DNA from 4 places in the Azoarcus sp. DN11 genome. Region 4 is predicted to be linked to each of the others. Evidence: riboswitches for the same ligand, from Rfam matches in the RefSeq annotation. Region 4 holds a riboswitch; each other region holds the start of a gene.

The links. A riboswitch is a leader RNA that binds a small molecule or an ion and turns the genes downstream of it on or off. The one in region 4 is predicted to bind cobalamin.
Region 1: another riboswitch for cobalamin. It lies ahead of CDA09_RS11430 (hypothetical protein); the one in region 4 lies ahead of bluB (5,6-dimethylbenzimidazole synthase).
Region 2: another riboswitch for cobalamin. It lies ahead of cobT (nicotinate-nucleotide--dimethylbenzimidazole phosphoribosyltransferase); the one in region 4 lies ahead of bluB (5,6-dimethylbenzimidazole synthase).
Region 3: another riboswitch for cobalamin. It lies ahead of cobM (precorrin-4 C(11)-methyltransferase); the one in region 4 lies ahead of bluB (5,6-dimethylbenzimidazole synthase).

Annotation. Positions count from the first base shown of each region.
Region 1 is NZ_CP021731.1:2,500,084-2,507,174, forward strand. It holds gene CDA09_RS11420 (efflux RND transporter periplasmic adaptor subunit) at 1-516, opposite strand, end outside; gene CDA09_RS11425 (YVTN family beta-propeller repeat protein) at 608-1,846, opposite strand; gene CDA09_RS11430 (hypothetical protein) at 1,869-3,359, opposite strand; cobalamin riboswitch at 3,468-3,668, opposite strand; gene CDA09_RS11435 (AraC family transcriptional regulator) at 3,841-4,629, opposite strand; gene CDA09_RS11440 (DMT family transporter) at 4,762-5,703, shown strand; gene CDA09_RS11445 (amino acid kinase family protein) at 5,727-6,329, opposite strand; gene CDA09_RS11450 (hydantoinase/oxoprolinase family protein) at 6,320-7,091, opposite strand, start outside.
Region 2 is NZ_CP021731.1:2,373,346-2,380,436, forward strand. It holds gene CDA09_RS10865 (two-component system response regulator) at 1-1,687, shown strand, start outside; gene cobT (nicotinate-nucleotide--dimethylbenzimidazole phosphoribosyltransferase) at 1,789-2,829, opposite strand; cobalamin riboswitch at 2,913-3,090, opposite strand; gene CDA09_RS10875 (trimethylamine methyltransferase family protein) at 3,170-4,732, opposite strand; gene CDA09_RS10880 (hypothetical protein) at 4,966-6,189, opposite strand; gene gbdR (choline metabolism transcriptional regulator GbdR) at 6,704-7,091, shown strand, end outside.
Region 3 is NZ_CP021731.1:4,324,006-4,331,096, reverse strand. It holds gene CDA09_RS20130 (cobalt-precorrin-5B (C(1))-methyltransferase) at 1-371, opposite strand, end outside; gene CDA09_RS20125 (precorrin-8X methylmutase) at 393-1,079, opposite strand; gene CDA09_RS20120 (sirohydrochlorin chelatase) at 1,083-2,057, opposite strand; gene cobM (precorrin-4 C(11)-methyltransferase) at 2,057-2,863, opposite strand; cobalamin riboswitch at 3,024-3,244, opposite strand; gene rquA (rhodoquinone biosynthesis methyltransferase RquA) at 3,410-4,102, shown strand; gene CDA09_RS20105 (DEAD/DEAH box helicase) at 4,126-5,649, opposite strand; gene CDA09_RS20100 (M48 family metallopeptidase) at 5,981-7,091, shown strand, end outside.
Region 4 is NZ_CP021731.1:1,140,733-1,147,823, forward strand. It holds gene CDA09_RS05125 (methyltransferase family protein) at 12-710, opposite strand; gene CDA09_RS05130 (diguanylate cyclase) at 885-2,750, shown strand; gene fba (class II fructose-bisphosphate aldolase) at 2,903-3,967, opposite strand; gene bluB (5,6-dimethylbenzimidazole synthase) at 4,103-4,858, opposite strand; cobalamin riboswitch at 4,904-5,105, opposite strand; gene pyk (pyruvate kinase) at 5,142-6,590, opposite strand; gene CDA09_RS05150 (cache domain-containing protein) at 6,741-7,091, shown strand, end outside.

The DNA.
Region 1 (7,091 bases), 1.4 Mb from region 4:
GCCGGCCGGCTGCATTTCGATATAGGCGACTTGCTCGCCACCGTCCTCGATAATGGAAACGTTGGGAATCGAAAGATAGGGGCCGCGCTCGACAACGATCTCCATCAGGTAGCGAGCCCCGGGGGAGTGCCCCTGATCTGCCAGCGTCGCCTGGACAAGGACGCCGCCGGTTTGCCGCAGGACTTTAACGGTTTTGCCCTGGTGCATTTGCGTTCGGGCATTGGCGGCGAAACTGCGAGTGCGCTGGCCCACCTGGAGCCCGTCGGCTTCCAATGTGCTTAGCCGGGCCGATATGGTTCTGCCACCCGGATCGACCGTGCCGACCGTGCGTATCCAGGTCTGGATAGGGCGCACTGAGGCTTCAGTCAGGGTCAGGGTCAGGTCGCTGGCCTGTGCTTCGGTAATCTTGACGCCGCCGGCCTGGGCCGCTCGCATGCGCTCGCGCAGATCCGCGCCTTGGGCAGGCAACACTGCCAGACACCACAGGCCGGCAACGGTAATGGCAAAGCGATTCACTTTGGTCTCGACTCCGGGGGAATTCCGGCAAGCCCGGACCGGTCATTCCCGCCTTGGCGGAAATGACCGGATCGGGCCATCGCCAGGCAAGTCAATGACAATAGTTGTCCTTGCTGTCCATGACGTGCGTTCCCCAGGGATACAAGCCGACGTTCGGAATTCGCTCGACGGCTTCCGTCTTGCCGTCGATGATGTAGACGGAGTGATCGGTCGATCCTGCCAGGTAGATTTTCTGGTCTGCCGTGTCGGTGGTGGCGGTCTCCAGTTGCAGATTCGTACCGATCTTGATGCGGCCGGCGGGCTTCAGGGTGTTCATGTCGTACACGTAAACAAAGCTTGTCGTCGAACTGATGACGAAAGCCTTGCCGGCTGCAAAGTTCACCCCGGTCATGTCCGGGCCGGCCGGCAGCGTGGCGGCCACTTCGTTCTTCTGGAGATCGATGATGGAAATGGTCTCGTCGCCGTTGTTTACCGTGATGGCGTACTTGCCGTCATGCCCCATGTAGATGCGCCAGGGATTCTGTCCGACGCGGATGACTTTGACGACCTTGTCCTCGCGGGTATCGATGACTCCCACCACGCCCAGGTCGCCGTCGGCGGCATAAATGTAGCGCCCGTCGATGCTCATGGCGGGCATAGAGATACCCTTGATGTCCTTCAGGTACTTGCCGGGGTCAAGGCGCGAAATTCCGGGCACGCTGGCAATCTGGATTTTCTTGAGCAACTGGTGTCGGGTCACATCGATCACGCCCACCCAATGCGCACCGTAATTGCCCACGTAAGCCTTCGAGCCATCGTGGGTGAAGGTGATATTGAGCGGTTCGGCCAAGCCTTCGATGGTCTTGATCACGCTGAGCGAAGCCATGTCGATGACGGTGATCGAGTCGCCCTCGGGATTGCCCTGGTAGTAGTAGCGCCCGTCCGGGGAAAAGGAGAAGTGCTCCGGCGCAATTCCGACCGGAATCTTTTTGACCAGTTCGAGGGTGCGGGCATCGATGACGTAGGCCGTGTTGGCTCGGGTGCCGCCGGTGACGACATAGCGCCCGTCGGGCGACATCATCACCATGTGCGGATTCACGTTGTTGCCGAGGAAAGTGTGGCCGAGGATTTTCCTGGTCTTGATGTCCATGAAGGCGATGTCGTTGGAATCACGGTTCACGATCATGACGACGGAAGTCGGGTCGGTAACAATCGTCTTGGCGGATGACGAGGCATGGGACATTGCCATACCGGGCATCAGTTTCATCTGAGCATTGGCAGACTGCGGGATAGCGACGCTGAGGGCGACAATGGCGCCGGCGATGATGCTGTTCAGGTTCAGCTTCGGCATTTCATGATCTCCTTGTATTCTTTCAGAAGCTGACCTTCAGTCGAGCCCCGGGTACCAGGTAGCTGCCCTGCGTCTTGGATTCGGTGACGTATTGCAGGAGGAAGGAAAGTGCCATGTGCTCGGTCATGCGCAGGTTGTAGAACCCTTCCATGACTTTTTCTTTGGCGCCTTCGCCCAGCTTGGTTTGCGCGTAGCCCACACCCCACATGTCGAGGGGGTTGAAGGCATAGGGAGCCTGGAAGGCCACGCCGCCGCTGTAGAACTTCATCGTGTCGGGGCCGGTGGGGAGACTGCCGACATAGCCGCTGCCATAGCGCCCGAACAGCGAGACTGCGGCAGTCAGTTTCTGGTCCGCGCTCAGGCCATAGCCGGTGCGGTTGGTGCCGCTGCTGTTGTCGCTCCTTGCCCACGCCCGGTAATGGCCTTCCTGCAGCATGAACGGCCGGGCGATATATTCCACCTCTGCCAGAGAATAGAGGGAGGTCGATAGGCTGGTTGCACGGTCATTACTCTGCTGGACGCCCAGCTTGAAATTCAGGTCGCCCTTGGGATCGTAGACGGCGGCCAATCCAAAGCCGTTGGATGTGAGGCCGAGGACCGGGTTGTTGACCAGGGCGCCGTTGATGAAACGTTCCGTTTCATCATTGGCAATGGCATTTCGGTCAAAAATGCTCGTCAAATCCAGGCGGCCGACGGTGAGGCCCAGTTTTTGATCGAACATCCCGGTTCTGATCCACGCTTCGCGCACATTCAACTGGTTGTTGCTGAGGCGGGCAGTCTGGTTGTTAACCAAGTTGAGAGCCGACGGGATTTCCTGGTCCGGGGAGGCGCCGCCGATTCCAACCAGATCTGCAAAAAACTCGGTATTCAGCGCCGCCGATTTGGCCCGGAAGGTCACGTCTGCGGCGGTAACCCCGTAGGCGTGATTTCTCGCTTGAGTCGGCCCCAGACCAGCCTGGGCTGATGATCCCTTCGTCTGATACGCCATTTGCGCCGTGGTGACACTGCTAACCCCCAATTCGACGCCGCTCTTCTTGTCGGCGGCCAAGGCGTCCTCGATCTCTTCACGAATCGTCTGGCGGCGATAGACCCGTTCGCGCCGATAGGTCATCGCCGGCACGGCACCTTCCGCGGGGTGGTCATATTCGTTGCCGTTGGCATCGACGTAGACCTGGACCTGCTTGACCGTGGTTTTGGGCTCGGACATCACCGCGCTGGTTTCCACATTGCTGAGCCGCGACTCCATCTCCTCCAAGCGCAGCGCCACCACGGAGGCGTTGGCCGCAGGCGTTTCAGCCTTTGGAAGGGCCTGGGCCAACAGTGCCTGTTGGGCCAGCATTTGTTGCTGCATTTCGAGCAACCGCTTTTCGAGCGTCTCGATGCGCTGCACCAGCGCCTTGCGCCCTGGATCGGCTTTGCCGGGCCTTGCCGGCTCTTCGGCAGCGTTGGCGTGGAAATTGAGTGCCGAAAGAAGCGCAACCGCGATCGCGGTGCGTTTGAGATGGTGGTGCATGGATCCCCCTTGTTCCGGCGAGCGTCCCCGCAGCCGGTCATTGTCGAACGTAAAGCGGAGCAGGGGAAAACAGGGGCAGTTGCACTGGCCGCCGCATCCCCGCAGCGCTTTTGCTGATTGTCGGCGGCAGGTCTCCTGGCTCTCGGGTCATCGCGCTTCGCAAGCCTTCCCGGAACATGTCCAGTGGCATACAGGGGCGAAGCGCTCGCCGATTACAGTTGCGGGGGCAGCTCCGGCATTCGGACGCTCGGTCCGGCACCGGATTCCCTTTTAATCCCCGGGAGGGGAACCATCAACGACGTCAGTCTATGACTTTCTGCATATCCTCGTCAAGTGTTTTAACTATATATAGTGCATTTAGCTAAATGTTGCACTACCAATAGTGGTATGTACATTTCTCCGAGCTCCAGCTCCCAAGAACCGGGCCATAACCCAACTGAATCTGCCTCGTCGAATTGCCGCAACAGGCATGTGGCGGCTCTTACCCTCGTCCCTTGCGGAACTCCGCCGGCGTCTGCTGCATCAGGCGACGGAACATCGCGATGAAGGCCGAGGCGCTGGCGTAGCCGAGTTCGAGGGCGACGGCTTCGACGGTGCGCCCGGCGGCGAGGAGCGGCATGGCCTTGAGGATGCGCAGGCGCTGGCGCCATTCCGAGAGGGGCATGCCGAGATCGCGCTGGGCGCGGCGCAACAGCGTGCGTTCGGTGGTGTTGGCGAGCCGCGCAAGCTCGGCCATCGTGCGGTTGTCGTCGGGGTGGGTGTCGAGGAACCGGAGCACGGCACCGAGCGACGGATCGGACGAGGAGGGGAGGTAGCTGCCGGCGCAGGGGGCGTGTGCGAGCTGGTCGACGAGCACCTGCAGGAGGCGGGTGTTTTCGGCGTCGCGAAGCGTGTCGGGCGCCTGCAGGCGCAGGTGGTCGAGGAGCGCGACGATGAGCGGGCTGACGGCGAGCGCGCAGGGATTGCGGGGCAGGCGATCGCACAGCGGCGCGGCGACGTACAGCGAGCAGTATCCCGCCTCGTTGCGGTTGAGGCCGACATGGGCGACGCCGGGCGGCAGCCACACGCCGTACTGGGGCGGGGCGAGGAAGTGTTCGCGTTCGACCTGGATTTCCATCACGCCCCTGAACGAATAGACGAATTCGCCGCCGGCGTGCTTGTGCATCGGGAAGAGGGTGTTCGCCGGCAGGGCCGTGGCACGGAAGTGGATCGGCGCGGGCAGGTGCTCGCCCTGCGGTTCCATGCGCTGCATGTTGCGGAAGTGCTTCATGTCTGTGCGAGGGTCTGTGCGTGGTGGCGCGGGATTGGCGGATCGTTGCTAGCGATTGGCGGATTCTGACTATATCAGTTGATACCGCCATCTTCACACTTCAGCCATCACCCGATTCGCTGGAGATCTCCGATGGACCCCCGCCTCGCCCTCGATACGCGCGCCGCCGGCCTGATGACCTTGCTGTGCCTCGTGTGGGGCCTGCAGCAGGTGGTGCTGAAGGCGGTGGCCAATGACATCGCCCCCGTGTTGCAGATCGGCCTTCGATCCGGCATCGCGGCGGTGCTCGTCGGGGGCATCCTGTTCTGGCGGCGCGAGCGGCTGGCCTGGGACACCTGGCGGCCGGGGATGGTTGCGGGCCTGCTGTTCGCCCTCGAATACCTGTTCGTCGGCCAGGCGCTGCTCCTGACGAGCGCCGGCCACACGGTCGTGCTGCTCTATACCTCGCCGATCTTCGCGGCGCTGGGCCTGCACTGGAAAGTGCCCACCGAGCGGCTGTCGCGGCTGCAATGGCTGGGCATTGCGCTCGCTTTCGGCGGCGTCGCCGTGACCTTCCTCGGGAAGGGCGATGCCGAGGCCGCCGTGCGTCCGCTGTCGCTCTGGGGCGACCTGCTCGCGCTGCTCGGCGGACTCGCGATGGGCGCGACGACGGTGACAATCCGCATGTCGCGCCTGTCGACCGCGCCTGCGGCGCAGACGCTGCTGTACCAGCTGATTGGCGCCGCGGTGTTGTTGCTCGCGGGCGCATTCGCCACCGACCAGAACGCGTTCGTCGCCACGCCGCGCGCCGTCGCGAGCCTCGCGTTCCAGTCGCTCATCGTGTCGTTCGCGAGCTTTCTCGCGTGGTTCTGGCTGCTGCGCACCTACCTCGCGTCGCGCCTGGGGGTGTTCTCGTTCCTGACCCCGGTGTTCGGGGTCGCGCTCGGGGCAGTGCTGCTCGGCGAGACGCTCGAACCGCGATTCGTCGCGGGGACCGCGCTGGTGCTGCTGGGCATACTGGTCGTCAGCGCCCACGCGCGGATCGGCGGCGCACTCGCGATGATGCGGGGAGCGGCCCGAACGGCCCTGCGCTGAGGGCCGGTTCGTCACGCCGTGGCTCACACTGCGGTTGGGGCGAGCAGGAGCTCCCTGAGCCGCGCGATGCCGGTGCGCTCCAGCAGGTGGATGGGATAGGCCGCCTCTGCGGCGAATGCCGGAAAGCGCCGGTCGACGATGCCTTCGGCCGCGAGCATGCCCCAGTCGTCTGGCGCCGGCGTCGTCACCGCGATCGGGCAGGATTTGACGAGGATCGCGCGCTCGGCGTTGAGCCGGTTGGCGAGCCACAGCGCGAGGCTGTCGGCGGTGACGTCCCAGTTCGTCAGCTCGTCGGCCTCGCGGCGCAGGAGCTGCAGCGGCATCCACAGTGCGACGCGCCCGCTATGGACAGTGCGCTCGAGCTCGCGCTCGTCGGCCGCGAGCACGAGGCCGGGGCACAAGCCCTGCAGCATGAACGCGAACTGGCCCATCGCGAGGACCGCCATGTTGTGCGCGACGACGTCGTCGAGATGCCATTCGGCCTGCGCGAGCCGCGCGCTGTCCGCGTACGGGCCGCCGCCGGGGACGATGACGACCCGTCCGCCGCCGAGGTCGTGCAGGTGTTCGAGCCAGTCGACAAGCAGGGGATCCTTGGCCAGGCTGCCGCCGATCTTGATTACCCACATGATGAACTCCGGTCGAGGAGGAGGGCGACGGCGACGCTCGGCGCGCAGGTGTCCGCCCACCGATGGACGGAGTCGGTGGCGGCGGCGTTGAGGCCGGCGACGGAATGGAAGGCAACGAAGGGGTGGTGGCCGTGGCGTGCGAGCTCGCGCGCGAGGAACAGGCCGCAACCCGCACCGACGAGCGGCGCGTCCGGCGGCAGCCCCGCCTGTGCCGCCACGCGCACGAGATTGGCGGTGATCTGGACGAGCATCGCGGCGCGCCAGCGCTCGGCGAGCGCTACCCAGGCCGCGGCGTCGGCGTCGCGCGCGTCCATTCCGATCATGCGCGCGATGCGGCGGCAGCTCGCCGCCTGGCTCTTGTCGCCGCCGTCAGCGGCGGAATGCTGGTCGTGCTCGGGGTCGAGCTCGCCGGTGAGGCGGAACACGTCGGCGGTGGTGGCAAAGAACTCGTTCATGACGTTGTAGCGTTCGCCGCCGAACGTCATCCGGCGCGCCAGTGCGCACAGCGGGGTGCGCACGACCCCGACATAGACGAGTTCGCCGCTCGCGAGCCGCTCGGCGTCGCCGCGACCGTGCGGGGCCGGGGCGCCGTCGCGGATCGGGATCAGGTCGGTCGTCGTGCTGCCGATATCGACGAGCAGGGCGTCGGGGTGGCGGGCGGCGACCTGGAACGCGGTCGCGAGCCAGTTGGCCGAGGCGACGTCGCGCCAGCGTGCCGGCCCGTCCTCGGCGCTCGCCCAGTCGGCCCGGCCGGCGAAGAAG
Region 2 (7,091 bases), 1.2 Mb from region 4:
GCAGGGCGCCAACGACGGCCTGTGGGACTGGGACCTGCGGTCCGGGTGTGTGTACTACTCGCCGCGCTGGAAAAGCATGCTCGGTTACGCCGGGGACGAAATCGGTGACGGAATCGAAGAATGGATCTCACGCGTGCATGAAGAGGACCGGCCGGGCGTGGAGGCCCGGCTGCAGGCGCACCTTTCGGGCGCCACGGCGCATTTCGAAAGCGAGCACCGCATGCGCAACCAGCGCAACGAGCTGCTCTGGATGCTCACGCGCGGTCTTGCCGTGCGCGACGAGGCTGGGCAGCCGTACCGCATCGCCGGTTCGCAGACCGATATCACCGAACGCAAGCTCGCCGAGGAGAGGCTGCGCTTCCAGGCCCTGCACGACGCACTGACCGGCCTGCCCAACCGCACCCTGTTCATGGAACGGCTGCACTGTGCGCTCGCCGGCGCTGGCGGATGCCACTTTGCCGTGATGCTGGTCGACCTCGACCGCTACAAGATCATCACCGACAGCTTCGGTCACAACGTCGGCGATGCGCTGGTGCTTGCGGTGGCGCGCGCGCTCAAGGCGCGGATCGGCCCACGCGACACGGTCGCCCGCCTCGGCGGCGACGAGTTCGCGCTGCTCGTCGAGGGGATGTCCAGCACCGATGCGGCTGCTGCCTTCGCGCGGGATTTCCAGGCTTCGCTCGCGCGGCAGCTGTCGATCGACGGCCACGAGGTGTTCACCTCGGCGAGCATCGGCATCGTCATGGGGCCGGGCGATTACGCCATGCCGGAGGAAATGTTGCGCGACGCCGATACCGCCAACCAGCGCGCCAAGGCGCAGGGCAAGGGGCGCTGCCAGGTGTTCGACACGACGATGCACACCTTCGCGGTCAACCAGTTGGGCCTGGAAACCGACCTGCGCCGGGCACAGGAGCGCGACGAACTGGTGCTCTATTACCAGCCGCTGGTCAATCTCGCCAGCGGCGAAATCGAGAGTTTCGAGGCCCTGCTGCGCTGGCGCCATCCCGTGCGGGGCCTCGTGTCGCCGACCGAATTCATCCCGATCGCCGAAGACACCGGCCTGATCGTACCCATCGGACGCTGGGCGCTGCAGGAAGCCTGTCGCCAGATCAGCGCGTGGCAGGCGCAGTTTCCGCAGCGGCGCCCGCAGGTGAGCGTCAACGTCTCCGCGGTCCAGTTCGCCCAGCCCGACCTCGCCGATGCCGTCCTCCAGTCACTGACCGAGGCCAGGCTGGAGGCCCGTTATCTGAAGCTGGAGATCACCGAGAGCGTCCTCATGGACGGCAGTGACGCTGTCCGTGCGGTGCTCGAACGGCTGCAGGGCGAGCAGATCAAGTTCCTGATGGACGATTTCGGCACTGGCTACTCGAGCCTGTCGTATCTGCACCGCTTCCCGCTGGACATCCTCAAGATCGACGCGTCGTTCGTGCAGAGAATGGACATCGAGGCCCGGCACGACGAAATCGTGCAGGCCATCGTCGCCCTCGCGCGCAGTCTCAACATGGACGTGGTGGCCGAAGGCCTCGAGACGCCGACGACGCTCGCGCGGCTGCGCGAACTGAACGTTGCCTTCGGTCAGGGCTTTCTGTTCTCGCGCCCGCTCGATGCCGAGTCGGCCGGCCGCCTGCTTGCGAGCGGACGAAGATGGAACGGGGCGAAGGCGTCGCACGGGGCGTCGGCAAGGTGATGCTGATGAAATCCGGCCGGCGCACGCCCAGGGCAGCTGCAGATCGGGCTGCGTGACGAAACAGCGGGCTCCGGGGAGGTCCCGGAGCCCGCTGCGCGGCATCACTCCTTGTCGGAAACGCCAGCCGACTCGAAGCTCGCCATCTCGTTGACGAAATTGACGGCCGCCTGCACCAGGGGATAGGCCAGCGCCGCGCCGGTGCCTTCGCCCAGGCGCAAGCCGAGGTCGATGAGCGGGCGGGCGTCGAGCGCGCTCAACTGCGCAAGGTGGCCGGGCTCGGCCGAACGGTGGCAGAACACGCAGTAGTCGGTGATGGCCGGCGCGAGGCGGGCGGCCGTCAGTGCAGCCGATCCGACAATGAAACCGTCGATCAGCAGCACCATCCCGGCCCGGGCTGCCGCCACCATCGCGCCCGCCATCATCGCGATTTCGAAGCCGCCGAATTCGGCGAGCACCGACAGGGGATCGTCCACCTTGCCGGTGCGGGCGAGGGCCTTTTCCAGCAATTGGCGCTTACGCGCAACGCCGGCGTCGTCGAGGCCGGTGCCGCGCCCGATGCAATCGGCCAGCGGCGTTCCGGTCAGGCAGTGGGTAATGAGCGAGGCGGCGGCGGTGTTGCCGATACCCATTTCGCCGAAGCCGACGATGTTGCAACCGTCGACGGCTAGGGTGCGGACGATGCCGGCGCCGCGCTCCATGGCTGTGGCGCACTCGGCCCGGGTCATCGCCGGCTCTTCGAGAAAATTCCTCGTTCCCGGCCCCACCTTGGCATCGATCAGCCCCGGGCGCGGACCGAAATCATGTGCTACGCCGGCATCGACCACGGTCAGCCCAAGGCCGTTCTGACGGGCGAAGACATTGATGCCTGCGCCGCCGGCGAGGAAATTTTCGACCATCTGCCAGGTCACGTCCTGCGGGTAGGCCGACACACCCGCCTTGGCCGCTCCATGGTCGCCCGCGAAGACGATCACGTGAGGGTTCCTCAGCGCGGGTGTGAGGCTCTGCTGCACCAGCCCGATCTTGAGTCCGAGGCCTTCCAGATCACCGAGCGCGCCGAGCGGTTTGGTCTTGCGATCGATCTTGTGCTGCAGGGCAACGGCAAACGCCCGATCCGGGGCTGGCACGGAAAATTCAGAATGCATTCGATTCATCCGGTAATGGAAAAGAAAAAGGGCTTCGCGGCCGCATCCCGACGGAATGCAACCGCGAAGCCCTGTCCACAGGCTCCCTGTACCACGTCACAGCAGGTCTTCTGGCTTTCGGATCAGCCGGATTAGCCGCGCCTTCCCGCCGGGTCTGTTTCCCCTGGGCAGTGGCATGTGCGGCATCCGTCCCCGATTACAGCGGCGGGCCCGCCACGGATTTGCACCGTGTTCCGTTTTGCTGTGACGGAACAAATTATCCCGATTGCCGACACGTCATGCAATCGCCTGCGCGCAGACCGATTCTGCGCCGGCCGACCATGTCGGGGCCGGCCGTCATTCAGGTGTTCGAGTCGGGGAAGGATTCCTTGCGCCGGCGCATGTAGGCCTGCAGGGCCTCGTCGACCGCGGGGTCGAGCTCGGGCGCCTCGTACTCGGCGAGCATCCTCTTCCAGCGCGCGTTGGCGCGCTGGGCCATGTCGAGGCGGCCCTCGGCGTCCCATTGCTCGAAGCTGTTGTTGTCCGCGATGGGCGAGCGGTAGAAGGCGTTTTCGAAGTTCGCCTGGGTGTGGGCGCAGCCGAGGAAGTGCTTGCCGGGGCCGACATCGCGGATCGCGTCCATCGCCTGGCCGTTCTCGGACAAGTCCACGCCGCCCATCAGGATCTGCATCATGCCGGCCTGGTCGGCGTCCATGATGAACTTCTCGTAACCCATCGCGAGTCCGCCTTCGAGCCAGCCCGCGGTATGCAACGCAAAGTTCACGCCCGCCAGCGCGGTCGGCAGCAGGGTGTTGGCGCTTTCGCTCGCGGCCTGCGCATCGGGAACTTTGGCGGCCGTCAGCGAACCGCCGGAACGGAAGGGAACGCCGAGGCGGCGGGCGAGGTGGGCCATCACGTACAGCACCAGTGCGGGCTCGGGGGTGCCGAACGTGGGTGCACCGGACTGCATCGACATGGAACTCGCGAAGCTGCCGAACACCACCGGCGCACCGGGATTGACGAGCTGGACGAAGGCCATGCCGGCCATCGCCTCGGCGAGCGTCTGCGCCGCCGTGCCGGCGACGGTCACCGGCGACATCGCGCCGGCGAGGATGAACGGGGTGACGATGCAGGCCTGGTTGTTGCGCGCATAGACCTTCGCCGCGCCCAGCATCGTGTCGTCGAAGGTCATCGGCGAGTTGGCGTTGATCAGGTTGATCACGGCGGTGCGCGGCTTGCCGGTCTCGGGGTCGATCCACCGGTCGCCAAGCAGGATTTTCGCCATTTCGACGGTGTCCTGCGCGCGGTCCGGATGCGTCACCGAGCCCATGAAGCACTTGTCCGAGTACTTCATGTGGCTATAGACCATGTCGAAGTGCCGCTTGTTGACCGGCAGGTCGACCGGTTCGCAGATCGTGCCGCCCGAGTGGTGGAGGCTCGCCGACAGGTAGGCGAGCTTGACGAAGTTGCGGAAGTCCTCGATGGTGCCGTAGCGGCGGCCGTCGTCGAGGTTGTGGGTGAAGGGGCAGCCGTAGGCGGGGGCGAAGACCGTGTTGGCGCCGCCGATGCGCACGCTGCGCTCGGGGTTGCGGGCGACCTGCGTGAACTCGCGCGGCGCATGCTCCTGGATCAGCTTGCGGCACATGCCGCGCGGCATGCGCACCCGCTCGCCCTGCACGTCGGCCCCGGCATCGCGCCAGATCTGCAGCGCCTCCGGGTCGTCACGGAAGTCGATGCCGATCTCCTCGAGAATCGTGTCGGCGTTGTGCTCGATGATCGAGAGCCCTTCTTCGTTGAGCACTTCGTAGAAGGGAACCTTGCGGGTGATGTACGGCACACTCGTGCCTTGCCCGCGTGACCGCGCCGCCCGGCGTGCCTCGCTTCCGCTGCGACCGCCGCGCCGGCGGGTTTCGGTGGTAATCATTGTCTCGCTCTCCATGGTGTGGTTCCGGACACATCGTCGTCATGAGTATGCGGAGGGAGATGGGGGCCGACATGACACGATGCGACCCGGGATTAGCGAATTGCGCCATGCCCGCTCCGGTAGGGCAGGGCAGATGTTTTTCGATCGCGCGTTGAAAACAGAAAAAGCGATTGCCGCAACCGCGACAATCGCTTTCGATTCGAATCGGCTTGCCCCGCCTTTCGGCGGCGCGCTCAGAAGTAGTAACCGATGCTGGCGTTGAAGCGCCTTCCCGATGCGTTGGACGAGCGGCCGGCGGCCAGTGCGTCGCCAAAGACTGGCGAGAGGTAAGGCTGGTTCTTGCCGTAGGCAAAGTCGAGCATGATCCACCAGCCGCCGCTGCCGAATTCGACGCCCGTCACGTTCTGCGTGCTGCGCTGAAAGCCGGCCGCGGATTTCCTCAGCTGGCTCCAGTCGTTATAAACGCGGAAGTTGCTGAACGGCCCGATCGAGCCGGGAATCTTGTAGCTGAGGCTGACGATATCGATATTGCCTTTTGCCGCCAGACGATTCGTAAAGCCGTACGAGCCGATGATGACGCAATCGTTGTTGCATGCCGTCCACCAGTTGCCATTCGCCGAGCCGTTTCCGGAGAAGTTGTTGCGATAGCGGATGGTCTCGAGCTTCACCCCGAAATTGCCGAATTCGCCCGCGTAATGAATCGTCTGGGCATTGCGTCGGCCGGCCGACAGGGTGGGGTTGGTCGTGTCGAGCTCGCCATTGAGTGCGGAAACACCGACTTCCGACTTGCCGCCACCGAGCTCGAACTCGTAGGCAAGGCGGCCGACAAAGGTGTTCCGTTCTTTTCTTCCGTAAGACTTCATCAGGTGGTTGCTGAAACGGAGCGAGTCATACCCGTCGAGCACCCGTGTATTGTCGGTGGCACCGAGCAGATGGCCACCGTCGGACGGAAAGAAAGCCAGCATCGTGCTCAGGCCGCCGTCCTTGCGCAAGTACTTCAGACCGAACGCGAAGGTGTCCTCATAGCCGGCGTAATAGGCCATTGATTCGAAGAAATTATGCGAGGCATACCGCAAACTTCCGAAGGGCACCAGATCCTCGCCGACGTGAAGTTCGCTCTTGTCAGAGAATCGCAGGCCGGCCCACAGGTATTCGTTCATCAGCAGGCTGGCGCCTTCGTTGGCACCGGTCTGGCGGGTCGAGTAATGGTAGTAGCGCTCCCGGCCGGACGAGATGAAGCGCCCGTCGTCATACGTGTAGCCAAGGCGGACCGTGTCGAATTCGAGCGTCCCCTTGCGGTCCGGATTCCAGCTGAGGTGCTCGGCCCGGATCCGCACGGCTCCGTCGAACTTGAGGGGAGAGTCCGCAGCCTGTGCCAGTGCCCCCGGGGCCGACAGGGAGAGACAGGTGGCGACGACCATAAGCGGCGCGGACGATGAACGCTTCAAAGACTTCATTGATCTTCCTCCTTGGTTGAATCTCGTTGTTGTGTAGTTTTCTAAATGCTCGGGCCACGTGCTCTGAATCGAATCGCCGTCCCCTTATCGCCGTGAATCTCTTCCCGTTTTGCGACGGACGACGCCATCGGGATCCCCTGAATCGAAAATGCGCGCCCGACCCGATTGGCACGCAAGAAAATGCAAGGGCAATTCGCACCCGCGGGGATCGACATCGCGGTGCCGGCAGATGAAACAGGAGTGCCGGTTCGGGTTCAATAGACGCGACGCAGGGAGAATGCCGAAGGTCGCAAGGGGAACATTGCTGCACTGCGGGCGTTCAACGGCGACGCCTTCGTGCTGCCGCGGGCAGGCAGTCAAAAAGCAGGGTATTGGCGGTCGAACGGGACCGACCGGAACTCCATGTCGCGTGCGACAAAAATCATGTCGTAATGGGACAAGCCGGGAGCCTCCCCGCGGTTGATTAGCCCTGCGTGCAGTGTCACTATTTCCACGTCGGAAACGACCGCGTGCGATGGTTCCGGGAAAGTTCAAATATGACTTTCGGACGAGCGACACCACAGCGCACACGGGTGTGTTCGAAGGGTATTCAAATGACAAGGCCGGCAATAAAGATCGGCCTGCATGGCACAGCGGTGCCTATGGAGGAGGGGTAATGAAAGACGAGCGCAATGGCGCGGCCGCAGGCCGGGCTGCGGGGCGAGGTGTTGCGGCGGGGCCGACGCGAATCGGTTTTCTGCTGCTCGACAATTTCACGCTGATCGCGCATTCATCGGCCATCGAGCCTTTACGCATGGCCAATCACCTGAGCGGGGAAGAGCATTACCAGTGGTTCACCCTGAGTGAGAACGGGGATCCGGTGCGCGCGAGCGACGGCCAGCGGATCCTGCCGGATGCACCGA
Region 3 (7,091 bases), 1.8 Mb from region 4:
GGTTTCGTGACGACGCCCACGCCCGGCCCGCCCTTCAGGATCACCTCACCGCCGCCGGCGCGGATGCGGCGCACGTCGACGGTCAGGTGCGCCTTGTCGGTCGCGTCCGGGTCGTCGCCCGCGTCCTTGATGCTCACCGCGTGGGCGCAATCGCCTTCGACGCGCCCGTCGGTGATGCGGAACGTCACGTGTGTCGTGTTCGGCAGCACGCACTCGATCTCGGCCGGCACTGCGCCGTGCACAAGGCCGAGGGTCGCCGCGGTCGCCGCGGCGGCCGAGTTCGCGCCGGTCGTGAAGCCCGAGCGGTTGCCGCGCTCGCGCTTCGCGTCGCCCTTGCGCACTTTCTCCGGCACGGCGTGACCCGCTGCCATCGTTCGACTCCGTATGTTCGTTTACGCCGCCGACGCCTGCTGCTCGCGCTGGCGCGCTTCCGCCAGGCCCAGCAGCGCATGGATCGCCGCGACGACCAGCGTCGAGCCGCCCTTGCGCCCGCGGATCACGATCCACGGCACATCGGCGACTTCCGCCATCAGGTCCTTCGACTCCGCCGCCGACACGAAGCCGACCGGCATGCCGATCACGAGCGCCGGCCGCGCCCCTTCCTCGCGGATCAGACGCACGACCTCGATCAGCGCCGTCGGCGCGTTGCCGATGCCGACGATCGCGCCGTCGAGCAGTCCCTGGCGATGGGCCTTGCGCATCGCCTGCACGGCACGCGTGGTCTCCTCGACCTTCGCCTGCTCGATCACGTCCTCGTCCGAAATGAACTGATGGGTCGTGATGCCGAAGTGCGCGAGGCGCGAGGCCGACAGCCCGACGCAGATCATCTCGACGTCCGCGACGACGCGCGTGCCGCCCGCGAGGATCGCTTCCAGACCCGCCGCGACCGCATCCGCGTGGAAGTCCGTGAGGCCGTTGAATTCGAAGTCCGCGTTCGCGTGGATCATGCGGCGCACGACCGGCCATTGCTCCGGCCGGTACTCGTGGCTGCCGACCTCGGCGTCGATGATCGCAAAGGAATCGTGCTCGATCGCGCGTCCGGCGGCGGTGAGCTGTTCGGTGACGACGTTGCTGTTCATGGTTTAGGCGTGAGCGTGGTGAGCGCAGCCGGCGTGCGGCGCGTGATTGTGGGAGCAGGCGTGGCCGTGGTCATGACCGTGGTGGTCATGGCCGCCATCGTGGTGATGAGGGTGGTCGTGCCCGGCATGGTCGTGATGACCGGCGGTATGGCTATGGTCGTGCAGGTGCTCGGCCTCGGCAGCGAGGCGATACTTGCAGCCGTCGCATTCGAGCAGCGATTCTTCGTCGCTTGCGGCGCCGGCGACGCGCGCTTCGACCAGCTCGAAGATCCCTTTATCCAAACCGAAATGCGTGCCCAGCGCGAACGCGATCTGCGGATACTGCGCACGCAGGCGCGCGAGCTGCGCGTCGATGCGCTCGATCAGCACGCCCGTGAAGAGATACACCGGCACGACCGCGATCTGCGTCATGCCCAGGCGCACCTGGCGCTGCACGGCGGTCTCCAGCCGCGGCCAGGTCACGCCGGTGAAGGCGAGGTCGACGAGCTCGTGGTCGGTGGCCTCGAACACCCAGCGCGCCATCTTCGCGAGCTCGCCGTTCGCACCGGCATCAGACGATCCGCGGCCGAGCAGGATCACGCCGGTCGTGCAGGGATCGGGCACGTGCAGCGCGTGCATCAGCCCGTCGAGCCGGCCCATCAGCACGTCGAAAATCTCGCGCCCCATGCCGAGGTGGCGCGTGCACCCGAAGGCAACCCCCGGATGGCGCTCGCGCGCATGCCCGATCGCGGCCGGGATCTCCATCTTCACGTGGCCCGCGGCATTCAGGATGAAGGGGATCACGATCACGCGCTTCGCTCCCGCCGCGGCGCGATCCAGCCCGGTGTCGAGCAGCACGTCGGCGTACTCGATGAAGCAGGCCTCGATGCGCCACTCCGGGCGGCGCGCGCGCCACTCGGCGGCAAAGTGCTCGATCTCGTCGTTGCCCGCGCGGTTGCGCGAGCCGTGGCCGACCAGCAGGATGGTGGTGTCGTGCATCATGCGTTCTCCGTGACGGAGGCCCGGCGGAAGCGGTGGCTGAAGCTCGGGTCGTAGAGTTTGGAACGGGCAATCTCGGGCCAGTCACGCGCGCCCAGCGCCGGGCTCGCGATGATCATCGCCTGCGAGGCGATCTTCTCGGCCTGGCACTTCTTCTTGATGTCGGCGAGCGTGCCGCGGACGATCTTCTCCTCGCCCGGCCAGCTCGCCTTCTGCACGACCAGGATCGGCGCGTCCTCCGGCCAGCCGGCGCGGCGCAGCGCGTCCTGCACCTCGTGCAGCAGCGTGATCGACAGGAAGATGCACAGCGTCGTGCGGTGCGCCGCGAGCGCATCGAGTTCCTCGCCGGCGGGCATCGGCGTGCGGCCGGCGACGCGCGTGAGGATCACGGTCTGCGTGACTTCCGGCAGCGTCAGCGTCTCGCCCGCCGCGGCGGCCGAGGCGAGCGCGGAGGACACCCCCGGCACGACCTTCCACGGCACGCCGGCCGCATCAAGGAGCCGCGTCATCTCGACCAGCGCGCCGTAGAGTCCGGGGTCGCCGGTCTGCAGACGTACGACCGTCTCGCAGCGCGACGCGGCGTCGATCAGCCACGCGCCCATCTGCTCGAGCGTCATGTCCTTCGAGTCGCGGATCGCGCAGCCTTCGGGCGCATGGAGTGTCGCAGCCTGGTCGACGAGCGAGCCCGCGAACAGGATCCCGCCCGCCTGTTCGAGCAGGCGACGACCTTTCACGGTGATCAGGTCCGGATCGCCCGGGCCGGCGCCGACGAACCACACGGTGCCGGGCTTGTGATCGGATTGCATGACGACTCCCCGACGCGCATTCACGACGCGCGTGTGATGGAAACAACGCACCGGGAAGCGGAAGGAAGCTGAATCTGATCGATGCTTGCGGCAGAGGGGGAAAAGCCCGCGACAGCCGCGATCGGAATCCAGTGACACGCCCACACCCCGGGGCAAACGAAACTGCTTACTCGATCGGGCCGGTCTTCTGGCTTGCCTTCTCCCGGACTCCGCCGCCTTCCCGAGCGCAGGGCTCAGTGGCGTGTGGCGGATCCGTCAGGCTTACAGCAGCGGGGGCTGCGCCGGACTGGTCGGAAGCATGCGCTCCCGGACGTCACCGGACTTCCCGTTTCACCCCGTCGTGCGGTTGCACGGCAGGGAACCCGGATCGAAACACGCGAAGAATAGGCGAAGCTCGAGGTGCAATGCAAGAGCCTGTTGCGTCAATTTGCCGGTCGTTTTGCCGGCCGGCCCCGCGAAATATCCCGGCGTATGCAGGCCGCGTTCCGCCGCGATGCGGATACGGTTATGCTGGCGGATATGACACAGATTTCCGCCGATTCCGCCATGACGCCACCCGTCACCAGCGCCGGTGCCGTCCCGTCGTATCTGTCGCGCACCTATCACTGGGCCTACCTGAGCCGTCGCACGCTGCCCTGGCTCGACCGCTCGCTGGTGGTCTCCGCGATCCTCTGGGGTAACGCCGAGCGCCTGATGCGCGCGGCGGTGGAGGAGTTCTCGCCGGGGGAGCGGCTGCTGCAGGCGGCCTGCGTGTATGGCCGCTTCTCGCGCATGCTCGCCGAGCGCGTCGGCCCCGGAGGGGCACTGGACGTCGTCGATGTCGCGCCGATCCAGGTCGCCAACGCCCGCCGCAAGCTCGACGGCCTCGCGCACGCGCAGGTACGCCAGGGCGATCTGGCGCGGCCCGGCTGCGTCGTCGCCGAAGCCAGCGACGCCGTGTGCTGCTTCTTCCTGCTGCATGAAGTGCCGCCGATCGAGCGTGCGTGCATCGTGCACAACCTGTTGGGGGCGGTGCGTCCGGGCGGCAAGATCGTGTTCGTCGATTACCACCGCACCCGCCCGTGGCACCCCTTGCGGCCCATCATGGCGCAGGTGTTCCGCTGGCTCGAGCCGTTCGCGCCCTCGCTGCTCGACACCGACATCACCACGCTATCGCCGCTGGGCGAGGCCTTTACATGGAAAAAGACCACCTGTTTCGGTGGTCTTTACCAGAAGCTCGTCGGGGTGCGGCGCGGCTGAGCCGCGCCGGCCGCGGGTGATGCTCAGTCGCCGCGGCTGCCCGGTTTGGCGTTGAAGAGCGCCGCGCGCGGCGCGGGACGACGGCCCGCCTCCGGACGCTGCGCGGGCTGACGCGGTGCTTCCGCCGATCGCGGGGCGCGGTTTGCGCCGGCGTCCTGCGGGCGCTTCGCGTTCGGCTCGCCGGCGCGCGGATTGCGGCCGTTCTGCCCTTCGGGGCGCGCTGGACGGTTCCCCGCTCCGGCCGCTTCGCCCTGCCGTACCGGTTGGCGGTTCGGCGCATGGCTTTGCGCACGGGGCGCCGGGCGTTCCGACTGCGGCTGGCGCGGTGCGCGGCCGTCGTTACGGCGGCCGGACTGGCGCGGGTCGCGTGGCGGGCGGTCGTTGTCGCCCGGGTCGGGGGCGTGCGTCACGAAGGCCGGCACGGGGGTGCGATCAATGGTGCGCTTGATGAGGCGCTCGATCGACGCCAGGTAGGGCTTCTCCTCGCTGTCGACCAGGGAGATCGCCTTGCCGGTCGCGCCCGCGCGGCCGGTGCGGCCGATGCGGTGCACGTAGTCTTCCGGCACGTTCGGCAGCTCGAAGTTCACGACCTGCGGCAACTGGTCGATATCCAGGCCGCGCGCCGCGATGTCGGTCGCGACGAGCACCGGCAGCGAGTTGTCCTTGAACTGCGACAGCGCCTTGGTGCGCGCCGATTGGCTCTTGTTGCCATGGATCGCGGCGGCCGGGATGCCGTGCTTGCCGAGGTATTCGGCGAGCCGGTTCGCCCCGTGCTTGGTGCGCGTGAACACCAGCACCTGGTGCCAGTCGTGCTCCTTCACCAGATGCACCAGCAGGTCGCGCTTCTGCTTCTGCGGCACCAGATACACCGACTGCTCGACGAGCTCGGTGGTCGTGTTGCGGCGCGCGACTTCGACGCAGCCCGGATTGTTGAGCAGGCCGTTGGCGAGCGAACGGATCTCGTCCGAGAAGGTCGCCGAGAACAACAGGTTCTGGCGCTGTTTCGGCAGCAGCGCGAGCACCTTGCGGATGTCGCGGATGAAACCCATGTCGAGCATGCGGTCGGCTTCGTCGAGGACGAGGATCTCGACGCCCGACAGGTCGATCGTTTTCTGCCCGGCGTGGTCGAGCAGGCGCCCCGGCGTCGCGACGAGGATGTCGACGCGCTTCTTCAGTGCTGCGATCTGCGGATTGATGTTCACGCCGCCGAACATGACCATCGAGGTCAGCGGCAGGTGCTTGCCGTAGGTCTGCACCGATTCCTCGACCTGCGCCGCGAGCTCGCGCGTCGGGGTGAGGATCAGGCAGCGCGGGCGGCCGGGTTTCGCCGCCGCGGGCGTCGTCGACAGGCGGTGCAGCAGCGGCAGCGTGAAGCCGGCGGTCTTGCCGGTGCCGGTCTGGGCCGCGGCGAGCAGGTCGCCGCCGGCCAGCACCAGCGGAATCGCCTGTGCCTGGATCGGCGTCGGCCGCGTGTAGCCGGACTCGGAAATGGCGCGCAAAAGAGGTTCGGCCAGTCCGAGACTGGCGAAGGATGCTTCGGAATTGATCAAGTGGGATGCTCCAGCGACGGCCTGCCGCTGCGTTGCGAGCGGCACCAATCGAGGCGGGCGGGGGACGTGCGACCGGGAAAACGGGTCGTCAGCGGTCGTTAGGGGAAGGCTGCGGCCGATTGGCAAGGCGCGCAGGTGTTGTAATTGTACACATCCTTCTTGCGCCGCAGCAAGCGGTAGGTGCCTCGCGCAGTTCCGGTTTTCGCGGCTTTAGCCTTGATTTATATGCAATTTGTGGGTGCGCGTATTACTAAGGTGCACTGTTGCGTTTATCGCTGGTTCAGTATATTCCGTGTTTCCAGCAAGGTTTTATAGCGGAGTACCGCTCATGGCAGCCGTCCGAACCCGCCTCTCGCTCACCCGCGCCCGCCTCGCCCGCACACTCGGCCTGCGCGCCACCGTGGGCCTTTCGGCGATGACGCTGCTCGCGGCCGTTCTTGGCGCGACAGCGGTGCTGCTGGTGGGCTGGACGTGGGCGGCGCTGGTCGACGGCGACGTTGCCCACGCCCTGGCCGCAGTGGTCAGCTTCCTGGTCGCGCTCGCCGCGTGCGCGCTGATCCTGGGCTGGCTTTTCGCGCCGACGGCGAAGCCGGATGGCGTCCGGTTGCCGCGCGAGCTCGCGCAAGAACTGTTCGCACTCGTGGACAGCATGGGCAAGCGTTTCGGCAGCATCCGCATCGACGCCGTGTGGGTGGTCGGCGACATGAACGCCGCGATCCTGCAGCGCCCACGCTGGGGCTGGGTCGGGCCGCTCGAAACCCACCTGATGATCGGACTGCCGCTCGCCCATAGCGTCTCGCGGCGCCAGTTCGGCGCCATCCTCGCGCACGAATTTGCCCACCTCGCGGCGCAGCGCCGGGGCGTGCACGCATGGTGGGGGCACCTGCGCGCGTGGTGGTTCCGTGCGCTCGACCGCTGCATCGAAGACATGCCGCGCATGGGCGGCGTGCTTGAACGCTGGTCCGCGGGCGACCTGCGCGCGGCGATGCGCCTGTCGCGGCTGGAGGAATTCGAAGCGGACGCGGGCGCGGCGCGCGTCGTCGGGGCGCGCCGGGTCGGCGAGGCGCTCGTCGAGGTCGCGCTGAAGGAGCGCTTCCTCAACGAGGACTACTGGCGCAAGATCATGGAGCAAAGCCGCACGGCACCGCAGCCGCTGGTGCGCCCCTTCCGCGAGATGGGCCTCGGGGTGATGGCCGGCTTCCGCCGCCCGGAACCCGGCCCGGTGGACATCCGCGACATGTTCGGCGGCACGGCCTCGACCGCGGACTTCCATCCGACCCTGGCGGATCGGTTGCGTGTGCTGCGCGTCGACCCGGCCGTGCCGGTGTGCGGCGGCGAGTCGCTGGCGAACACCCACCTCGGCCCCCTCCTGCCGACCTTGTCGTGGGTCTTCGACCGCGCGTGGTGGCAGGACTCGCGGCGCGACTGGCGCCGGCGCT
Region 4 (7,091 bases):
ATTTCTGCGGACTATACTCCGCCGCCCTCGTTCCGAGAAGCCTTGTTACCGTCAGGGAAATCGCCCTCGGCGAGGAGTGCTTCGGCTTGCGCGCGCGTGAGGAAGCGGCCGGGGAGAGGCACCAGTCCGCCGACCGCAGCGCGATAACGCGCGTAGCGGGCGCCGTGCTGGACGAGGAGTTTGCGCTCCTCGAGCACGGCGCCGATCCACAGGTAGGCGGTGATGCACAGCGCGGATGCGAGGCGAGCGGCATCCATGTCGCGCGTCCACAGGATCACCAGGCCGAGGAAGTACCACGGGTGGCGCACGATGCGGTGGAGCGGCGACAGATGCAGCGGCCCGTCCTCGTGCGGAGGCGGGCTCGGGGCCGCGCGCCACTGCGTGAGGCCGGAGAAGATCCCCATGTCGTAATGGCGGGTCGTCGACGGGAAGGCCGCCAGCGCCGCGAGCGCGAGCCCGTTCGCCAGCCACGCCCACGCGCCCGACCACTCCCACAGCAGCGGGCCGCGTAGTGCGAAGGTGAGCCACAGCGGGGGCACGAGCAAGACGGTCGCGATGCCGTTGAACGCCAGCCGGTAGCCGCGCATTGCACCTGGCCAGCGCTGCGCGACCACGCGCTTCACCGCGAAGGACGCCAGCAGCGAATGGACCAGCCCGTAAAGTGCCCAGGCCGTCACGAGGACGGCGATCTGCAGGGCGGAGGGGGACATCGGCGGCCTCCCGTGGCGTCATGAAAGCGGGCAAGCCCGCGATGTTCGCTGATGATGCCATGAGCAAAAATGAAATACCCCTTTCGTCGCATGTTTCAAGGTATTTCCGGGCATAATTGCGTCCCGGAGAAACATCGAGCGGAGCGGCCTGCAGCGGGCTATCCCGGAGTCCGAATGAACCTGAATCGAAAGATGACCCTGCTGTTCGGCGGCATTGCCATGGGTACGCTGGTGATGCTGGTGCTGATCAGCCTGTATGCGTTCCGCAGCTATTCCATCGCCTCGTCGACGGCCCACGTCCGGACGGCGGCGGAGATGGTGCGCGTGCACCTCACCGAGGCGATGATCCAGGGCACGATCAGCAAGCGCGAGCAGTTCCTCAACCGCCTGCTGGAGGTCCAGGGCCTGCGCTCGGCGCGGGTCGTGCGTTCCCCGCACGTGACCGAGCAGTTCGGCGCGGGGATGAACCGCGAAATGAATCCCGACGAGATCGAGAAGCTCGTGCTCGCCGACGGCAATCCGCGCTACGAGATCCGCGACGAGGGCAGCGACTCGGTGTTCCGCGGCACGATCCCGTTCGCGGCATCGTCGCGCGGCACGCCCAACTGCCTGCAATGCCACAAGGTGAGCGAAGGGACGGTGCTCGGCGCGGTGACGATGGAGCTGTCGCTCACCGAACTCAAGGAAAAGGCGCTCACGACGGTGACGTGGATCATGTTCACGATGGCCGTGTTCGCGGTGCTGTCGATCTTCCTCGCGCGCAAGCTGATCCTGCCCGTGGGCTCGACGGCCCAAGCGGTGGAGCGCGCCGTGCAGCGCGCGCTGAAAGGCGATTTCAAGGGGCGCGTGGAAAAGCGCACCGACGACGAGATCGGCCAGATCGCGAGCGAGACCAACAACCTGCTCAACTTCCTCGACGACGGCCTCGCGCGCATCAGCCAGCGCGTCGTGCAGCTCACCGGGCGCACCCTGCGGCAGGACGACAACCAGCTCGAGGTCGCGATCGACATGGTCAACGGTCTGGCCGACGCCTCGAGCTTCAAGCAGGCGATCGAGGAGGACGAGACCAAGAGCGAGATCTTCGGCCGCTTCGGCCGCGTGCTGACCGACCATTTCGGTGTGCGCGAGTTCTCGATCTACGAGACGTCCGGTCCCAAGCAGCTCGATCCCTTCATGGTCGACGGCAGCCAGGGCAGTGCGTGCCACTGGTGCGATCAGCAGATCCTCGTGCGCAGCGACATGTGCCGGGCCAAGCGCTCCGGCCACCCCGTCGATGGCCTGACGCAATCGGGTATCTGCTACGCCTTCAAGCAGCCCGATGACGCCGCGGAGTCGCGGCGCCACTACTGCGTGCCCATCATGCAGTCCGGATCGGTCGGCAGCATCATCCAGATCGTCGTGCCGGAGGCCGAGGCGGCGCGCTTCCATGCGCAAGTGCCCTACGTGAATGTCTATGTCCGCGAGATGGCGCCGGTGCTCGAGGCCAAGCGCCTGACCGAGACGCTGCGCGAATCCTCGCTGCGCGACGCGATGACCGGCCTGAACAACCGCCGTTTCCTCGAGGAATACGTCGACACGCTGGTCGCGACGACGCGGCGGCGCAAGACCGATCTGGCGATCCTGGTCCTGGATATCGACTATTTCAAGATGGTGAACGACACCCACGGCCATGATGCCGGCGATATCGTCCTCAAGTCGCTCGCCGCCATGCTGAGGAGTTCGGTGCGGGCGTCGGACATGGTCATCCGCTTCGGCGGTGAGGAGTTCCTCATCGTGCTGCAGGAAACCGAAGCCGCCAACGCGATCCGCGTCGCGGAGAACATTCGTGCAGCCGTCGGGGACCTGAAGGTCCAGGTCGGGGGCGCGGTGCTGCAGAAGACGATCTCGATCGGCCTCGCGATGTTCCCCGAGGACAGCGAAACCTTCTGGCAGGCCGTGAAGTTCGCCGACGTCGCGCTGTACCGTGCGAAAGAGGACGGTCGCAACCGTGTCGTGCGTTTCAGCCCGGAAATGTGGGAAGGGCACGCCGGCTCATACTGAGCAGGCCGGGATTGCTGACGAACGCGGCGCCTCTCCCGGCGTCGCGGTCCGGCATGCAGGTGGCGAGGGGCTGCAGGCGCCCTTCCGCGACAGGAGCAGGCGCCGTGCACGCCGCGCCGCGGAGGACTGCGCGGCGCGGGGGCGGACCGGCCTTAGCGGACGACCTGAGTGAGTTCGCCCGACTTGTAGCGCGCGGCGATCTTCTCCAGCGCCACCGGCTTGATGCGGCTCGCCTGGCCAGCGCAGCCGAAGGCCTCGAAGCGCGCCTTGCACACCCGCTTGGCGGCTTCGCGGGCGGGCTTGAGGAATTCGCGCGGATCGAACTTCGACGGGTTCTCGAACAGGAACTTGCGGATCGCGCCGGTCATCGCGAGGCGGATGTCGGTGTCGATGTTGATCTTGCGCACGCCGAACTTGATCGCGGTCTGGATCTCCTCGACCGGCACGCCGTAGGTCTCCTTCATGTCGCCGCCGTACTGGCGGATGATTTCGAGGAGCTCCTGCGGCACGCTCGACGAGCCGTGCATCACCAGGTGGGTGTTCGGCAGGCGCGCATGGATCGCCTTCACGCGCTCGATCGCGAGGATGTCGCCGGTCGGCTTGCGCGTGAACTTGTAGGCGCCGTGGCTCGTGCCGATGGCGATCGCGAGCGCGTCGCAGTCGGTCTGCTTGACGAAATCGGCAGCCTGATCCGGGTCGGTCAGCAGCATCGAGTGGTCGAGCGTGCCTTCGGCGCCGACGCCATCCTCCTCGCCGGCCTGGCCGGTCTCGAGCGAGCCGAGGCAGCCCAGTTCGGCCTCGACGGTGACGCCGATCGCGTGCGAGAACTTCACCACCTCGCGGCTCACGGCGACGTTGTATTCATACGAGGACGGAGTCTTGCCGTCTTCCATCAGCGAGCCATCCATCATCACGCTGGAGAAACCCGAGCGGATTGCGCCCATGCAGATCGCGGGCGACTGGCCGTGGTCCTGGTGCATCACGACGGGAATCTGCGGATAGGCTTCGACGGCGGCGTCGATCAGATGGCGCAGAAAGGCTTCGCCGGCGTATTTGCGGGCGCCGGCCGAGGCTTGCATGATCACGGGGCTGTCCGCTTCGGCCGCGGCTTCCATGATCGCCTGGACCTGCTCGAGGTTGTTGACGTTGAACGCCGGCAAGCCGTAGCCGTTTTCGGCGGCGTGATCGAGCAGCTGGCGCATGGAAACGAGGGGCATTGTCCTTCTCCGGTATCAAGTGCAGGCACGCCAGGCGTGCCGGGTTGCGAATTGGCTCGCATTTTAGCGTTTGTTGGGCGGCGGTGGGTCCGGCGAAGGAAACGGGTTGCAACGACCCGCCGCCGCGCCTCGTGCTCAGAACGGCAGCAGACCCCGGGCCGCGAGCGCCTGGGCCGCTCGCAGTTCATCGCGCAGCGCTCCGGCGTCGGCAGCGTCGCCGCCCCAGCCGTCGAAATGCACCAGTTCGTCGAGCGGCAGGCGCTGGCGCCAGCCCGCCGTCTGCAACTCGGGCTGATCGAGGAAGTGGCTGACATGGCCGATGCACAGGTAGGCGACAGGCATGACGCGTTCGGGCAGCGACAGGATCTCGCGGATCGCCGACTGACGGAAGATGCTCACCCAGCCGACGCCCAGCCCCTCGGCGCGGGCGGCGAGCCACAGGTTCTGCACCGCGCACACCGAGCTGTAGAGGTCCATCGCCTTGATGTGTGTGCGCCCGATCACGACCGGGCCGGCGCGGTCGCGGTCGCAGGTGATGCACAGGTTGATCGGCGCCTCGAGGATGCCCTGCAGGCGCAGGCCGGAATAGACTTCGCGCTGCTTGCCCTCGAACATCTGCGCGGCTTCGGCGTTGGCCGTTGTGAAGGCGTCGTGCACGCGCTGTTTGACGGCCTGGTCGCGCACCAGGACGAAGCTCCACGGCTGCATGAAGCCGACCGATGGTGCGAAGTGTGCAGCGGTGAGGATGCGCGCGAGCATGTCGTCGGCGACCGGATCGGGCAGGAACTGGCCGCGCACGTCGCGCCGCGCGAGGATGTTGCGATACACGGCGGCGCGCTCGGCGTCGTCGAAGTGGTGGTGGGCCTGGTGGCCGGGAGCGGCGGTCTTCATCGATTCCCCTTGTGAAGAGCAATGGACGGCGAACGGACCAGTTCGCCGCTGATCTGCCTCCCGGCCGGTCTTCTGACTCGGGTTCGTCCCGTGCCGCGCCTTCCCGACCCGGAGGGCCAGTGGCATCTTGCGGCGGCGGTCCCCCTCACAGCGTTGGGCACGTCGCGGAATCGGCTCCCCCGGAGGGTGCCTCACCGCATTCCCGATTCTCCCGCGGATCGCGGGCACCGGGAGGCATGGTGTAGAGCGCGTGAGTCTAGCAGACTGCGGGCCGCGCGCCGACTTATTGCTCGGTCAGGTGCGGTGCCGGGTGTTCGCCCACGCGTACGATCTTGAGCGTGTTCGTGCCACCCGAGGCGCCGATCGGTTCGCCGATCGTCAGCACGATGAGATCGCCGCGTTCGACGACGCCCTGATCGAGCAGGATCTGTTCCGCTTCCCACAGCAGCAGGTCGCGATCCTGGTGCGTCTGCGACATCAGCAGCGGAAAGACCTCGCGGTACAGCGTCATCTGGTTGCGCGACTCCGCTTCCGGCGTCAGCGCGTAGATCGGCACGCCGCTGTTGAGGCGGCTCATCCACAGCGCCGTCGAGCCGGTCTGGGTGAGGGACGCGATCGCCTTCACCTTCAGGTGCCAGGCGGTCCAGATCGCGGCCATCGCGATCGATTGGTCGATGCGCGTGAACACGCGGTCGAGCACCTCGCGGTCGAGCGTGACCTCCGCGGACTTCTCGGCCTCGAGGCACACGCGGCTCATCGCCTCGACGACCTCGACCGGATAGTTGCCCGACGCGGTCTCGGCCGACAGCATCACGGCATCGGTGCCGTCGAGCACGGCATTGGCGACGTCCGACACCTCGGCGCGCGTGGGCACCGGGCTGCCGATCATCGATTCCATCATCTGCGTTGCGGTGATCGTGAGCTTGTTACAGTCGCGCGCGGCGCGGATCATCTTCTTCTGCAGCGCCGGCACCGCCGCGTCGCCGACCTCGACCGCGAGGTCGCCGCGCGCGACCATGATGCCGTCGGAGGCGTCGAGGATCTCGTCGAGGTTGGCGACCGCCTCGGTGCGCTCGATCTTCGCGATCAGCAAGGCGTCGCTGCCGGCGGCGCGCAGGAGCTGCCGTGCCATGTACATGTCGGCCGCGCTCTTGGGAAAGGAGACGGCGACGAAGTCGACGCCGATGAGGGCAGCGGTCTTGATGTCGTCCATGTCCTTGGCGGTCAGCGCGGGCGCGGTCAGGCCGCCGCCCTGGCGGTTGATGCCCTTGTTGTTCGACAGCTCGCCGCCGACCCGCACCGTCGTGTGGATCTCGGGGCCGGCGACGCGATTGACGACGAGCTTCAGGCGGCCGTCGTCGAGCAGGAGGACGTCGCCCGGCCTGACGTCCTTCGGCAGGTTCTTGTAATCGAGGCCGACGCGGGTCGCATCGCCCAGTTCGCAGCGTGCGTCGAGGATGAATTCCGCATCCTTGTGCAGGTGGACGCGGTCGCCGGCGAACTTGCCGACGCGAATCTTGGGGCCTTGCAGGTCGGCAAGGATGCCCACCGACCGGCCGGCGCGTTCCGCAGCCTCGCGGACCGCCGCCGCGCGCGCGACGTGATCCTCCGCCTTTCCGTGCGAGAAATTCATGCGCACGACATCGATCCCGGCATGCACCATGCGTTCCAGGATTTGCGGATCGGTCGAGGCGGGGCCCAGGGTGGCGACGATCTTCGTGTGGCGCGGCATGTTGTCTCCGTGTCGATATGCGTCCGAGAACCCGATTCTACCCGTGTGCGCCGTCTGCCGCCGCCCGCGCGGGTTTGCGCGCCTCTCGACAGATGATGTCGCTTCCTATAATTTTGCCTGCATCAATTCAATCACGGACTCGCGAACGCCATGAAACTCGTCCCCGTCGCTTCGTTGTGCACGCTCGTCATGTTGACGCAGCCGGTTCTTGCGGCCGATCCGGCTCCTGCGAACCCGCTCGGCGGACTCGTGTTGCGCGCCGATGAGAATCGCAGCGCGAACCTGCTCGACAAGGCGGTGGCGCGCTTCCGCAAGGTCGGCGATGCGGCGTTCGACGAATTCAACCGCGCGTCGCAGTTCCGGGACCGCGAGCTTTACGTGTACGCGCTCGCCACGGATGGCACCCTGCTCGCAAGCGGCGGCTCCTCGGCGGCGCTGGTCGGGCGCAATGTCGCGACCATGCGGGATGCCGCCGGCAAGCCCTTCTTCCGCGAGATGCTC